Regions from separate parts of the Colwellia sp. MB3u-8 genome, predicted to be linked through region 2. Evidence: predicted binding sites of a transcription regulator. Region 2 holds the regulator's gene; the other holds the start of a gene.
The links. The regulator NrdR, encoded in region 2, represses ribonucleotide reductase genes. The targets are predictions, from matches to a motif close to AAACACNANATNTNGTGTTT.

Region 1 (8,214 bases), on a different contig from region 2:
TTCGATGCCGTCTACTGTTTCATTGGGGCAATAATGCACATAGGCGGCATCTGGGCTAATGGACCATTCGCTACTGGGTTTAATACGTTGAACGCCATCAATATGTTCTATTGCATTGAACACATTAATATTACCGTAATGACTGGCTTCTTCTGCCGCTAATTTAGACCAAGAGCCACTGACGATATAATCTGCTTTTTTAGTCTCACCCAACAAGTTTAAGGCAACAGCAGAAAACTGACCACGACCTCCACCATGACAAAAAAGCACTTTATAATTTTCAGGAATAGCCATCAGCTTACGTAAATTTGCTTCAGCTTGTCCTGCAACAACAAGAAACTCTTTACTTCTATGGCTCAGTTCCATCACAGAGCTACCGGTATCGGCAAAATTTAAAAATTCACTCTGCGCTTTGTTCATTACATCGACAGGTAACATCGCAGGACCTGCGCAAAAATTGTAAACACTAGACATTTAACACTACACCCTTATTTATTAAACTTATTAAATTATAATTGGCCTGACATTGGGTCATCAATAGCAAGTTATTCTATTATCTCACGATATTATACCAGTTCCATTAAATTTGTGATCTTGTTGTGCGCAGGAAAAATAAATCAAAGCACAGGTTTATGGTTCCAAACTAAATCTAAGTACTCACCTTTATATGAACAACACAGCCTAGGGCTATTTTAACGAGCACAAGTGGATAATAACTAAATGGTATGAGTATTTTACCCAATTAATTACCTGTTCATTTTTAATGATGAAAATGAACAAGTAGTTCACTTAATTAATCAAATTGCTATGATAGCCACTGTAAAAATTCACATGAAATTTAGCCGCTACTAGCATACCTGTTTGGTACCTAGCATCAATTCAAAAATAGAATTTGATATAACCATTATCAAGCTAATTAAATGGCTAAATTTTACGCATAAAAAAAGGCGGTTATAACCGCCTTTTTATAAATTAACGACAGTTACTCTGGAGTATCGTCATTATTGAGTGTTGGCTCATCGCCTTCGCTCTCTATATCAATATCAATATCAGGCGCGTTGACTTGCTCACCCTCCATGACTTGAGTTGGCACTAGCTCGCCATCCTCGTTTTCTTCAAATACTTCAACTTCTGCTATTTCATCGATACGTTGTAAGGCAACAACATGTTCACCTTCCATGGTACGAATGATACGAACACCTTGAGTATTACGACCAATAACACTAACTTCACTAACACGAGTACGCACTAGGGTACCATTATCTGTGATCAGCATGATTTCGTCTTGTTCTTCAACTTGCACCGCGCCAACAACAGGGCCGTTGCGTTCGCTGACTTTAATTGAAACAACACCTTTGGTTGCACGACTCTTCGCAGGATACTCATCTAATGCCGTACGCTTACCGTAGCCATTTTCAGTAATGGTCATGATTGGACCATCATTGGTAGGCACAATTAAAGAAACGACTTTTTGCTCACCCTCTAACTTGATACCACGAACACCCGTACCTGTACGACCAATAGGTTTTAATGCCCATTGCTCTAGACCTGTTTCAGGATCAATTTTTATTTCGCCTGTTTCACTGTCACGTCTTTTTTCATTAAAGCGCACTACTTTACCAGCGTCAGAGAACAACATAATGTCGTTAGTTCCGTCAGTAATAGCAACACCAATGAGGGTATCATCATCACGTAAATTCAGCGCAATAATACCATTAGCACGTTGATTTTTATAAGCGGTCAAAGCGGTTTTCTTCACCGTACCTGACGCTGTTGCCATAATAATGTATTTATCTTCTTCGTATTCGCGTACAGGTAAAATAGCCGTAATACGTTCACCTTTATCAAGCGGTAAAATATTAACGATTGGACGACCACGAGCGGTACGACTTGCTAATGGCAATTGGTATACTTTTAACCAATAGAGTTTACCGCGGTCAGAGAAACATAAAATGGTGTCATGTGTGTTGGCAATCAGTAAGCGTTCAATGAAGTCTTCTTCTTTCATTTTCGTCGCTGCTTTACCTTTACCACCGCGACGTTGCGCTTGATAATCACTTAATATTTGATACTTAACATAACCTTCATGAGAAAGCGTTACCACCACATCTTCTTCGGTGATCAAATCTTCCATAGATAAATCATGTGAGGCATTCGTAATTTCAGTGCGACGTTCATCACCAAATTCATCACGAATCGCTTCAAGCTCTTCACGAATAACTTCCATTAAGCGAGCAGGTGTTGCCAAGATATAAAGTAATTCAGCAATTACATCTAATAATACCTTATATTCACTTAAAATTTTCTCGTGTTCTAAGCCCGTTAACTTATGTAAACGTAAATCAAGAATGGCCTGTGCTTGTGGTGGCGTTAAAAAATATTGTCCATCACGAATACCAAACTCTTCTTCAACCCACTCAGGACGTGCAGCGTCATCACCGGCAGCAGCTAACATGTCAGCCACAAGACCTAAGTCCCAGCCACAAGCTAATAATTGCTCTTTTGCTTCGCCTGGTGTTGGTGATTTTTTAATTAATGCGATAATGGGGTCGATGTTAGAAAGTGCAATCGACAAACCTTCCAATAAATGTGCGCGTTCTCGTGCTTTGCGCAACTCAAAGATAGTTCTGCGTGTTACCACCTCACGACGGTGTAAAACAAAGGCATCAATCATTTCACGCAGGTTAAATAGTTTAGGTTGACCGTTGGTCAAAGCCACCATATTTAAACCAAATGAAACTTGCATTTGAGTAAGCTTATATAAGTTATTTAAAATAACTTCGCCCACTTCACCACGTTTCACTTCTATCACCATACGCATGCCGTCTTTATCAGACTCATCACGTAAAGCAGAAATACCTTCTAAACGTTTTTCTTTCACCAAGTCGGCCATTTTTTCAATCAAACGGGCCTTGTTAACTTGATAAGGTAATTCGTAAACAACAATGGTTTCTTTACCCGACTTCTCATCAACTTCGATTCTAGCTCGAGCACGAATTTTAATTTTACCACGGCCAGTAAGATAAGCTTCTTGAATACCCGCTCGACCGCTGATAATGCCCGCTGTCGGAAAGTCTGGACCGGGAATATATTCTAATAATTCTTCAAAACTAATATCGTCATTTTCTATAACAGCTAAACAACCATTAATAACTTCAGTTAAGTTATGAGGAGGAATATTAGTTGCCATACCTACTGCGATACCTGAGGTACCATTAACAAGTAGGTTAGGAATGCGCGTTGGCATTACCGCTGGTATCATTTCTGTGCCATCGTAGTTGGCAACGTAATCAACAGTTTCCTTGTCTAAATCAGCCAAAATAGAATGGGCGATTTTTGACATTCTAATTTCGGTATAACGCATAGCCGCCGCTGAATCACCATCAACAGAACCAAAGTTACCTTGGCCATCAACAAGCATGTAGCGTAATGAAAATGACTGCGCCATTCGAACAATAGTGTCATAAACAGCAGTATCACCATGTGGGTGATACTTACCGATAACATCGCCAACAACACGTGCTGATTTTTTATACGGCTTGTTAAAGTCGTTACCCAACACGTTCATCGCAAAAAGTACGCGACGATGCACTGGCTTTAAGCCATCACGTACATCTGGTAATGCACGACCTACGATTACACTCATCGCGTAATCTAAATAGGAGCTTTTTAGCTCGTCCTCAATATTGACAGGAGCAATATTATTCGCCAAATCGGTCATAAATTGATGGTATCCCTTAACGTAAATCTAATTCAGAAAATTTCGAAATTATTATATTTATAATTAACACAGCATACTAGCATAAATATTTGTCATGCCCTACCGCTTTGTATTGCTTAATCTTGCCGTTAAAAACGGTAAAGTTTCAAGTAAATGCTCTATATTAACCACAACAATAATATGGATTTGATTTCAGAGCTATTTATCAGCTAAATTCAAGCGCCTATACCTAGAAATATTAGCGCTGATTAGTGTTTTAAACATCTCTCATATTCAAGCACTTATTTTACCATCATTGTAACCCATATACCTACAACCTGAGTGTGAAAAAACAAAGTAATGCGGGACTAGCAATGACATTGCAAATAAAACATACATCACCATTTTTTCTGTCGATTTAAGGTCAATCAACTTTCACACTAGGCTTGCAGTAATTATTGCTTTAGAATCGACAATATTAAAAGACCAACAACAATGGTAGTTATGTCTAATCCTTTAAACGTTAATCCAGACGAAATCGCTAAATTTGAACAAGTGGCTAGCCAATGGTGGGAACTTGATGGTGATTTTAAGCCTCTACACCAAATTAACCCTTTACGCCGGCAGTTTATTTGCCAACATGTCGGCGATATTTCTGCTAAAAAAATTATTGATGTCGGCTGTGGTGGTGGCATTTTAGCAGAAAGCCTTGCGCAACTTGGTGCAGATGTTACTGGCATTGATATGGGACAAGCGCCCTTAAATGTTGCCAAACTGCATGCTTTAGAAGCCGGTGTTAGTGTCGACTATCAAAAAATAACCGCCGAAGAAAAGGCTCAACAACAGCCACAACACTACGATGTCGTTACTTGTATGGAAATGCTCGAACATGTGCCTGACCCCGAATCTATTATAAAGGCCTGTGCACAAATGGTTAAACCTGGAGGCTTTGTTTTTTTCTCTACCCTGAATAAGTCATTAAAAGCCTATTTATTGGCGATAGTCGCAGCAGAGAAGATTTTGAAGCTTGTGCCTAATGGCACTCATGACCACAAAAGTTTTATTCGCCCATCAACATTAATAGCATGGGCTGAGTCGTATGAGCTGAAATGCATCGATGCCGCCGGTATTCACTATAATCCTTTGACTGAAAATCATAAGTTAAATTCATCACTTGATGTCAACTATATTCTTTGCTGTCAACGCGTTTAGCCGTACTAGCTTAACGCTGAAACTGCCGCTTGAAATAGCATGGGTGTAAATTAACGCGTTAATAAAAAATTTTATTAACGCCGCAATCCCGCCGATAAAAATAACGATAACAAAATAGAGCGATATTATGTCAACTTCCCATCATTCCACCGTGCAACTTGCCAGCGTACTTTTTGACTTAGACGGCACACTGTTAGATACCGCTGATGATTTAGGCGCGGCATTAAATCATGTCTTAAACCATTACAATAAGCCAACTGTAGCCGCAAAAGATTATCGCCCTATTGCTTCAGACGGTGCTTTAGGATTACTAAACCTAGGTTTTGGCTCAGCCATTAAACAATATGACTATGAAGTTTTACGTCAACAATTTCTCAATTACTATCAAGAAAATATTGCTGAGCATACCTGCCTTTATCCAGGCGTTGCTCAATTACTGAATAATTTAGAAACCAACAATATACCTTGGGGTATTATCACCAACAAACCTGAGGGCTTAACAAAACTGCTTTTACCTTATTACCCTGAATTTGCAAACTGTGCTGTTATGGTCGGTGGTGACACCTTAACTAAACGAAAGCCTGATCCTGAGCCAATATTACACGCTTGTCAGCAAATTAATGTTGATCATAAACAGTGTTTTTATATTGGCGATGCTCTACGTGATATTCAAGCCGGTAATAGCGCCAAGATGACTACGTTCGTGGCTAAATGGGGATATATTCTTCACAACGAAAATTGTCAAACTTGGCAAGCAGATCATATCATCGCTAAGCCATTAGACCTACTCAGTTTTATTAACTGATACTGAGTTATTAACCAATACTGAATAATAAGCTGCACTACTCTGTTAGCTTTAGAACAGTGTTAGAGCAGCTTTACTTTGCTTATGACATTAAGCGATTAACCCGTTTTACTGACAGTAAATCTAGCCCAATGCCAAATGAGTATGAATATTAAAAACAGCACACTTTAGTGGCTAATCACCCCTTCTTATTCACTAGCGTTTTAACTAATAGCATCAAAATATCATCTATTAGCGTTGATAAAATAATCATTCGTCAATTAATGCGTCCAAGAATCAACTAAAAACATAAGCCATTGAATATTAACACTTATTATTTTCATATTACCTTTAGTCATATAAAATATAAAAAATAACTTAAAATAATTTAGGACTAAAAAAAAATAAAAATAACCGTTGCGTTTTAGAAAAATCAAAATTGAAAAGAGCTACTAAGTTAGTTGTTACTAACAGAACTTTCACTGTAAAAAAAGCAACCAATATTCGACAACTTTTGTTCTTGCAATATCACGCAAACCGCACTATCTTGTGATCAGTTTCGTAAAAACCCCAAGATATAGTGCATTTTTCATTCAAAGGCATTTTGAATGAAATACAATTTACCTTGTGTAATATCATCTTGAGGCAATTAACATTATATCCATCTATTTTGGGTGTTTATAACAACAAACAGATTTACAGGTACTGCATGACTAACAAACTTTTTGTCACAAAACGCAATGGTTCAAAAGAACTGATCGACTTAGAAAAAATCCATAAAGTAATTGCTTGGGCTGCTGAAGACCTAGACAATGTCTCGGTCTCTCAAGTTGAACTGAAGTCTCATATTCAGTTCTATGATGGTATTAAAACGTCTGACATTCATGAAACTATTATTAAAGCAGCGGCTGATTTGATCTCAGAAGAAACACCTGATTATCAATATTTATCAGCGCGCTTAGCTATATTCCATTTGCGCAAAAAAGCCTACGGCCAGTTTGAGCCACCTAAGCTTTACCCACATGTCGTCAGCTTAGTAGAGGCAGGTAAATACGATCAGCATTTATTAATTGATTACACTGCTGACGAATTTGAACAGTTAGAAAGCTTTATGGACCACGGCCGTGATTTAAATTTCAGTTACGCAGCCGTAAAACAGTTAGAAGGTAAATACCTAGTACAAAACCGTGTCACCGGTGAAATTTATGAAAGTGCACAATTTCTTTATATTTTAGTCGCGGCTTGTTTATTCGCTAAATACCCGAAAGAAACGCGCTTGGATTATGTTAAAGGTTTTTATGATGCTATCTCTACCTTTAAACTTTCGTTGCCAACACCTATTATGGCCGGTGTACGTACCCCCACTCGCCAGTTTTCATCATGTGTATTGATTGAATGTGGTGATAGTTTAGATTCAATCAATGCTACCTCAAGTTCCATTGTTAAGTATGTTTCTCAACGTGCTGGTATTGGTATCAATGCCGGTCGTATTCGCGCATTAGGCAGCACTATTCGCAATGGCGAAGCATTTCATACCGGTTGTATTCCATTTTATAAACACTTTCAAACCGCGGTAAAAAGCTGTTCACAAGGTGGTGTACGTGGTGGTGCAGCGACCCTGTTCTATCCACTTTGGCATTTAGAAGTTGAAAGCTTACTCGTACTTAAAAATAACCGAGGTGTTGAAGAAAACCGCGTTCGTCATCTAGATTACGGCGTACAATTTAATAAATTGATGTACCAACGTCTGATCAAAGGTCAATCTATTACTTTGTTTAGCCCAAGTGATGTACCTGGTTTATACGATGCATTCTTTGAAGATCAAGAGAAATTTGAAGCGCTTTATGTTCAATACGAAGCTGATGATTCAATTCGTAAAAAATGTATTAAAGCGATAGAACTGTTCACTTTATTTGCTCAAGAACGTGCCAGTACAGGTCGTATTTATTTACAAAACGTTGATCACTGTAATACACATTCTCCATTTGACCCCTCTGTGGCACCGATTCGTCAAAGTAATTTATGTCTAGAAATTGCCTTACCCACCAAGCCTATGGAAGATGTTAATGATCCCAATGGTGAAATTGCCCTATGTACATTATCAGCGTTTAACTTAGGTGCTATTAAAAGCCTTGACGAATTTGATGGTCTAGCTGACTTAGCCGTGCGTGCTTTAGATAGCTTATTAGATTATCAAGATTACCCAGTACCGGCAGCACATACCGCCACTATGGGGCGTCGTACATTAGGTATAGGTGTTATTAACTACGCTTATTACTTAGCAAAAAATGGGGTTTACTACTCAAACGGTAGTGCCAACAACTTAACTCACCGTACTTTTGAAGCGATTCAATACTACTTGCTAAAAGCGTCAAATCAGTTAGCTATTGAACAAGGTGCTTGCCCTAAATTTAATGAAACGCGTTTATCTCAAGGTATATTACCTATCGATACTTACAAAAAAGAAATCGATAATGTTACCGCTGAACCCTTACATTTAGACTGGGAGTCGTTGCGC
Region 2 (8,214 bases):
TTGAATATGGTTTCACACATACGAATGCCTTTATCTTGTAGCAAGCAGTCAATCAATTCGACAAACTCACTTCTATTGATGACACCGTCTTTATCTTCATCAAACAATTCAAATAATTCATCTACCCACTGATTTAATTCCATCAGTCATCCTCTTATCTGGCGAATAATACTTATAACAGACTTTATCGTTATTTTAGGACTATGTGAATGATTAATTCTGTTATTTCGTGCAATCGTGTGTTTTTGCCACATAAGACTATTTTTATAGAGCAAAGGGCATTGCTGATATCGAATAGAATGATGCTCGCTCTTATAGCATGATAAATATCACAGCAAGTCATGTTATTTTTCAACTCATTATTTTTACATTATTTTTACTTTATTTAGCGCTTAGCAACTTGATTATGTGTTAACTTCTTAGCGACTCTATCTAGCGGTATTAGGTCGTGTTAGCTATTAAGAATAGCTTGAATTAAATTTTAAAAAAAAGCGGTAATAAAATCGCCAATAATAAGACTCTGCAGTCAAGGTTTTAAAAGGAAGATAAAATGAAAATAAATTGGAAAGGTTTGTTTGGTGCGAGTTTACTGATTGCGATAAGCAACAGTAGCGTTGCTGAGGATATGGTAAAACAGCAACTGACATTAGAAAGTTGCCATATAAAGGGCATTAGACAACAAGTACAGTGCGGCACTTATGTCGCCCCTGAAAATTATGCTAAACCTGATGGCACAAAGATAGATATAAATTTTGTGGTGTTACCGGCGATAGATAATAGTACAGAAAAACTGCCATTAATGTTTCTAGCTGGCGGGCCTGGTCAGGCTGCTGCTGAGCTTTCGGCGCAAATTTATCGTGGCTTTAATGAAATCAGAAAAACGCGCGATTTAATTCTTATTGATCAACGTGGCACGGGAAAATCTCATCCATTACAGTGTGAAGATGCATTGGACATGGACCCCTACACTAGCTTGCCAGAAGATTTTTCACTTGCTGATATTGAACAATGTATAGCACAACTTAAGGGCGACTTAAGTCAATATAATTCAGAAAATGCTATTCGAGATTTCGATGCGGTTCGAGGTGCATTAGGTCATCAACAGGTACATATTTACGGTGGCTCTTATGGCACACGTGCTGGCTTAGTTTATATGCGTATGTTCCCGACATCGTTAAAGAGTGTAGTTCTCGACAGTGTTGGCCCTATTGAAGTGCCCATTGGCTTATTTGGAAAAAGCGTCGAACACTCTTTTATCAAATTAATTGAAAATTGCCAGAACGAAGAAAGCTGTGCGACACAATATCCTGAATTGGCGAAAGAATTTACCGCCATCACTCATAAACTATCTCAAGCGCCAGTAACAGTAGAAATTGCACACCCAAGGTTAGGTACTAAAACTGCTTTCACTATTAGCAAGGATAAATTCATTTCAAGTATACAAATGCAATTGTACTCGATGGAAACACGGAGCTTAGTACCGTTGTTAATTCATCAAGCGTATTTAGGTAACTATATGCCACTAGCCGGTATTATTGCTCAAAGCGAAGGTGGTATGGGTATATATATAGGTTTGCATTTTAATATTGTTTGCAATGAAGACTTTCCAAAAATATCAGACGACATGAAAGCCGTTGATGCGGATAATAATTTTGCTAAAGGTATGAGTTTAGTGATGGTTGGTAAAGCTTGTGCTGCTTGGCCAACGTATCAACCTAGTGCTGATTTTTATCAAACAGTTACCGCTGATATTCCAACTCTGATTATGTCAGGTGAGTTAGACCCGGTTACACCAGCGAGTAACGGCGAAAAGTCTCACGTGAATTTACCTAATAGTCATCACATTATTTCTAAAAACAATGCGCACATAGTAGCTTCTACAACTTGTGGTATCAAAATTGTGAATGAATTTTTAGAAAAACAAACGCCAAAGGAACTTGATGAATCATGTCTTGAAGAAATTCCTGATGAGTCATTTATGGTGGGTTTAAATGGTGGTGGTGCACCCCAAGTATCGCCAAACGCTATGCCAACCCAAGCAAAGGAATAAATCATGATTGAAGTTAATAATTTACATAAAAGTTTTGTCAGTAAAAAAAATACGGTTAAAGCCTTAGATGGCCTATCTTTTATTGCAAAAGATGGCGAAATAACGGGTATATTAGGCCCGAATGGTGCCGGTAAAACCACCTGTTTACGCACGCTTTATGGTTTGCTCCGTGCCGATGAAGGCTACGCGACTATTGATGGGATTAAAGTAACAGAAGAACCTATTAAAGCACGAAAACTCTTAGGTATTTTCCCTGATAAGTTTGGTTTATATGAGCGCTTAACCGCTTATGAACAAATTGATTATTTTGCCAGTATTCATGGCATGCAAGGCGCAAAAAAGCATGCCGCCATTGAGCAAATTCTATCTGATTTAGAAATGACTGAATTAGCGCATCGTAAAACGGTGGGGTTTTCGCAAGGCCAGCGCATGAAAGTGACCTTGGCTCAGGCTTTAGTCCATCAACCGAAAAATTTTGTACTTGATGAACCCACCCGTGGTTTAGATGTCATGAGTACGCGCGTGTTGCGTAACCACTTAGCTAAATTTAAAGCTAAAGGTCACTGCATTTTATTCTCTTCACATGTTATGCAAGAAGTTGCTGCCTTATGTGACCGCGTGATCATTGTTTCAAACGGTAAGTTAGCGGCCCAAGGCACACCGCAAGAATTGTGTGATTTAGCAGGAGAAAGCTTATTGGAAGAAGCCTTTGTGAAACTCATTGGCTCTGATGAAGGAGTCGCCGCATGATGCAATTGAAAGCCTTAATGGTAAAAGAATTTAAAGAAGCTTTTCGCGACCGGCGCGCACTCATGGTAGCGATGAGCATGGCCTTGTTGATGCCAGTTGTGATTATGGTGATGTTAAACGTAGCCATTAAAGAAGCGGTAGACAACCCGCCAGTCTATGTAAAATATAGTGGTGAGCAACATGCACCAAAACTGATTAAAGCCCTTAAAGATGAGAATATTTTATCTTTTGCTGATGTACCCGCAGATGAAGAGCGTAATTGGAATGAACGCAACATTGAATTGTCCATTCCTGACACCTTTATTAAAGATATGGCTGCCGGTAAGCCAATTGAATTAACCTTGCGCGCAGATTATAACGAGAAGTCGTTAACCTCTCCTATTCGCCGGATTAAAGATGTTGTTAGCGATCACTCGCTACTTATTGGTTATAAGCGGTTATTAGTGCGCGGTATTGATACTAAATTATTGCAACCCATTAAATTGCTTGAACAAGATACCTCGCTACCTAGTAGTAATGCAGTGATGATCTCTCTAATTTTAGGGGTTTATTTAATGATGGCGGCGTTTATGTCAGGTTTGCCAGTTGCTATTGACTCAAGTGCTGGCGAACGAGAACGTAATGTATTAGAAATGTTATTGTGTCAGCCGGTTAGTACCTTAAAAATAGTGCTAGCGAAATTGAGCTGTGCCAGTTCAATTGCTATTATCTCTATTATATTAATGCTGGTACTTACCTCAGTAGCGATGAACTTTGTTGACCTAACGAAAATAGGCGCAACCTTTAATATTGACGCCAGTACCTTTGTTATTTTGTTATTGCTATTGGTACCTATTTGCTTCCTCGCGGCGGCACTACAGCTATTATTTGCCTTTCAGGCCAAGAGTTTTAAAGAAGCACAGTCAACCGTGACCATGTTGATTATGGTGCCTAGTGTTATTCCTTTTGCCTTAATGATGATGGATGATAAGCCAGCTTGGATTGATTGGATGCCAATCTCTGGCCAGTCATTGTTGATGGAAGATGTGTTTAAAGGCTTAGCCATTGATTGGAGTGCCTTGCTATTTACCAGTGCAGCCACTATCGCGTTAACTGTGGTCTTGGTGTTAATTTTGGCGAAACGATTAACCTCTGAAAAAGTGGTGATGTCGTTAAGTTAATCACAGTAAGTTAGCCACAAATAGAGCCGTTCCATAACAAGATATAGTTCGAAGTGGAACGGCTATGGCTAAGCGGGTATAAAAAGCATCACGTAAGTGGTATTAGTTAGCAAATAATAGCCAGTGTAAAGTGGCTAAAGAGCCATTGAGTTATTTATTTAGTAAGTAAGCAAGCAAAGCATATTGATTCATTGTCTTGGTCGGTTAAGCAGCATTAAAGACGGCTACATCCTATAAGCAATAGCTTTGAAACCAACTCCGCGATTCAAAACAAGCTGCTTCAATAAATCGTGTTAACTATATCGTCGCGCGCATTATTTAGCTTTCGCGCCAATTCAAGGATTAACGCTTTATTGGCCTTAAATGTTTGAGTCATGCTTGCGTTTATTATTCGAGTTGGGGCTTAGGTCGATAACAACGCCTTGCCACCTTGCTAAGCGCAGGATCGAGTTAACACAACTAAGTGATGTCGATGTGATGTCGATTTCGAATAATTTACAGCTTATTTTATTTAAATTGTATTTAATTTGATTAAGTATGTTATTTTATGAATTAAATGTATTGTTTTTGCATTTTTAAGGCAGTATATTAGTTTCAACTATTTATTGATATTAGTACTAAAAACTTTTGCAGCTAACTTCAAAGTATATTTGATTGCAAAATGAACTAAAAGAGCACGGTTTTATCGTGTACAAGCACGGCAAGTTCAGGCAAAATATGCCGCAATTAATTTAGAACTAAAGCCAACCCCCAACCCCCAGTATTGCCAACGGCAGACTATTTGAGGATATAACATGTTTACACGTGATATGAATATTGCTGATTTTGATCCAGAACTTTATCAAGCAATGAGTAATGAAGTTGTTCGTCAAGAAGAGCACATTGAACTCATCGCTTCGGAAAACTACTGTAGTCCACGTGTACTCGAAGCTCAAGGTTCACAGCTGACTAATAAATACGCTGAAGGTTACCCAGGTAAGCGTTATTACGGCGGTTGTGAGTATGTTGATATTGCCGAGCAACTCGCTATTGATCGTGCAAAAGAATTATTTGGCGCAACTTATGCTAACGTGCAGCCACATGCTGGCTCACAAGCAAACGCTGCTGTTTTCCAAGCCTTAGTTTCTCCAGGCGGCAAAGTATTAGGTATGAGTTTAGCGCATGGCGGTCACTTAACGCATGGTTCACACGTAAACTTTTCAGGTAAATCATATGAAGCTTTTCAATACGGTTTGCACCCTGAAACCGGTGATATTGATTATGTTGAATTAGAACGTTTAGCACTAGAGCATAAACCAGAGATGATCATTGGCGGTTTCTCAGCCTTTTCTGGTGTGGTTGATTGGGCTCGTATGCGTGAAATCGCCGATAAAGTGGGTGCTTACTTTTTCGTTGATATGGCTCACGTTGCCGGTTTAGTTGCTGCGGGTTTATACCCTAACCCAGTGCCACATGCCCATGTTGTAACGACAACAACACATAAAACATTAGCAGGCCCACGTGGCGGCTTAATTGTTTCGGGTTGTGATGACGAAGCGGTTTATAAAAAATTGAACAGTGCGGTATTTCCTGGTGGTCAAGGTGGACCATTAATGCATGTTATTGCCGCAAAAGCCGTAGCATTTAAAGAAGCATTAGCGCCAGAATTTAAAGTTTATCAGCAAAACGTGCTAGATAATGCTAAAGCTATGGTGGCGGTATTACAAGAACGTGGTTACAAAGTTGTCTCTAATGGCACAGATAACCATTTATTATTGCTTGATTTAATTGATAAAGATATTACGGGTAAAGATGCTGATGCCGCATTAGGTCGTGCTCATATCACAGTGAATAAAAACTCTGTACCTAATGATCCTCGTTCACCTTTTGTGACTTCTGGCTTACGTTTAGGTACACCAGCCATTACTCGTCGTGGTTTTGGTGTTGAAGAAACCAAAACAACTACAGGTTGGATTTGTGATATTTTAGATGATATCAACAACGAAGCGGTGATCGCTAAAGTTCAAGCCGGCGTTAGTGAGCTTTGTGCACGCTTCCCGGTTTATAAGTAATTATATTTAGCTTTTAAATAATCTTGTTATTTCCTGATTACACTTAAAATGGCCACTTTCGTGGCCATTTTTTTTTAACTGTTTTTTATTTGGCTAGTACTCGTTTGCCATTAATCGCAAACTATTTGGCTTAATGAAGTGTTTTCAATTAACATACCAAGATTAAATTGCTCATGACCTGTTAACTTTGGAACTCATCAATGTATTGCCCCTTTTGTTCAGCCAACGAGACTAAAGTTATCGATTCACGTTTAGTGTCAGATGGTCACCAAGTCCGTCGTCGTCGTGAATGTTTAGCGTGCCATGAAAGATATACCACCTTCGAAAGTGCTGAGTTAGTGATGCCACGCATTATTAAGCGTGATGGCTCTCGAGAACCTTTTAACGAAGATAAAATGCGCAATGGCTTATTACGTGCGTTAGAGAAAAGACCTGTTAGTACTGAAGAAATAGAGTTGTCGATTAATAAACTCAAATCACAACTTAGAGCAACAGGCGAGCGCGAAGTGTCAAGTGAAATGCTGGGTACCATTATTATGGAACAGCTAAAAGTTTTAGATAAAGTGGCTTATATTCGCTTTGCTTCAGTGTATCGCTCGTTTGAAGATATTAAAGAGTTTGGTGAAGAAATTGCCCGTTTAGGCGATGAAAAATAATGAATGAATTCGATGGGTAGAAGCTCCATCACAGTTTAACTTTGAGTCCAGTAATGAGCCATTTTTCGTTAAAAGATCATCAATTTATGCAGCGCGCCATTAGTTTGGCAAAGCGTGGCCATTTTACCACTTCACCTAATCCTCGTGTCGGTTGTGTCATTGTGTTGAAGGGCGAAGTGGTTGGTGAAGGTTTTCATCAAAAAGCAGGGCAAGGGCATGCTGAAGTTTATGCACTAAAACAGGCGGGAAGCAAAGCCAAAGGTGCCACTGCTTATGTCACGCTAGAGCCGTGTAGTCATTTTGGTTTAACACCGCCTTGTGCAGAAGCGCTGATTAAAGCACAAGTGAGCCATGTTATTGCCGCTATGGTTGATCCAGACCCAAGAGTTTCGGGTCGTGGCCTTGAGTTGTTAACTGAGGCAGGAATAACCACAGAGTTTGGCTTGCTTGAACAAGATGCTCGGGCATTAAACCCTGGTTTTATTCACTTAATGACCACCCAATTACCTTATGTTCGTTGTAAATTAGCAGCAAGCTTGGACGGAAAAACGGCTATGGCCAGTGGTGAAAGCCAGTGGATAACCTCAAATGAAGCCCGCACTGATGTCCAACGACTCAGAGCACAAAGTTGTGGCATTATTTGTGGCGCCGACTCTATTATTTTTGACAATGCTAAAATGAATGTTCGTTGGCATGCATTAGGTGAGCTAAAGCAGCGTTATGCACAAGCAGATATTAGGCAGCCAGTTCGTATTATTATTGATGGTAAAAATCGCTTAACACCGGATCTTGCTGTTTTTAAAACCAGCAGTAAAATAATATTAATTCGACAAACTATTGAAAATAGCCATACTTGGCCACATTTTGTAGAACAAGTGATTATTTCTAAAGCGGTCGATAGTGAATATATCGATCTCAGTTTATTGTTAGCTTACTTGGCTCAACAAGGCTTGAATGACATTTTAATTGAGTCAGGCGCTAAGCTAGCCGGCGCTTTTATTAGCGCAAACTTAGTTGATGAACTGGTACTTTACCAAGCACCAAAACTTATCGGTAGTGAGGGTAAAAGCCTACTTAATATGCCAGCAATATTGCAGCTATCTGCGGCTAAAAACCTTGATATAAATGATATTCGCATGGTGGGTAAAGATATTAGGATAACGGCAAAGTTTAGTCGTTAACCTGAAGGTTTGATTGGCCAAACTAGGGTCAGTAGTAATAATAAACAATAAGCTACACAGACGACGAGACATAATATGTTTACAGGCATTATAGAAGCCGTAGGGCATTTAAAAGCAATTAATAGCTCAGGCGATGGCGCGCGCGTCACCATTAATACGGCAAAATTAGACTTATCAGATGTTAAATTAGGCGACTCAATTGCAACCAATGGTATTTGTTTAACCGTTGTTGCCTTAGATAGCAGCAGCTTTAGCGCTGATGTATCTAGCGAAACCTTAACACGTACTGGTTTCGCACATTATAAAATGGGTGCTAGCGTTAATCTTGAAAAAGCTATGCTACCTACCACACGATTCGGTGGCCAC

Region 1: nrdA (class 1a ribonucleoside-diphosphate reductase subunit alpha) is a predicted target of NrdR. The motif match lies at 6,263-6,282, and genes of this name have one in related genera.

What each region holds. Positions count from the first base shown of each region.
Region 1 covers NZ_JACGVA010000037.1:51,593-59,806, reverse strand. Annotated here, with positions in the region: gene serC (3-phosphoserine/phosphohydroxythreonine transaminase) at 1-474, opposite strand, end outside; gene gyrA (DNA topoisomerase (ATP-hydrolyzing) subunit A) at 983-3,721, opposite strand; gene ubiG (bifunctional 2-polyprenyl-6-hydroxyphenol methylase/3-demethylubiquinol 3-O-methyltransferase UbiG) at 4,205-4,912, shown strand; gene H4J54_RS02590 (HAD family hydrolase) at 5,040-5,717, shown strand; gene nrdA (class 1a ribonucleoside-diphosphate reductase subunit alpha) at 6,406-8,214, shown strand, end outside.
Region 2 covers NZ_JACGVA010000058.1:427,113-435,326, reverse strand. Annotated here, with positions in the region: gene H4J54_RS06645 (EF-hand domain-containing protein) at 1-143, opposite strand, end outside; gene H4J54_RS06640 (alpha/beta fold hydrolase) at 551-2,050, shown strand; gene H4J54_RS06635 (ATP-binding cassette domain-containing protein) at 2,054-2,800, shown strand; gene H4J54_RS06630 (ABC transporter permease) at 2,797-3,960, shown strand; gene glyA (serine hydroxymethyltransferase) at 4,755-6,011, shown strand; gene nrdR (transcriptional regulator NrdR) at 6,212-6,667, shown strand; gene ribD (bifunctional diaminohydroxyphosphoribosylaminopyrimidine deaminase/5-amino-6-(5-phosphoribosylamino)uracil reductase RibD) at 6,721-7,848, shown strand; gene H4J54_RS06610 (riboflavin synthase) at 7,924-8,214, shown strand, end outside.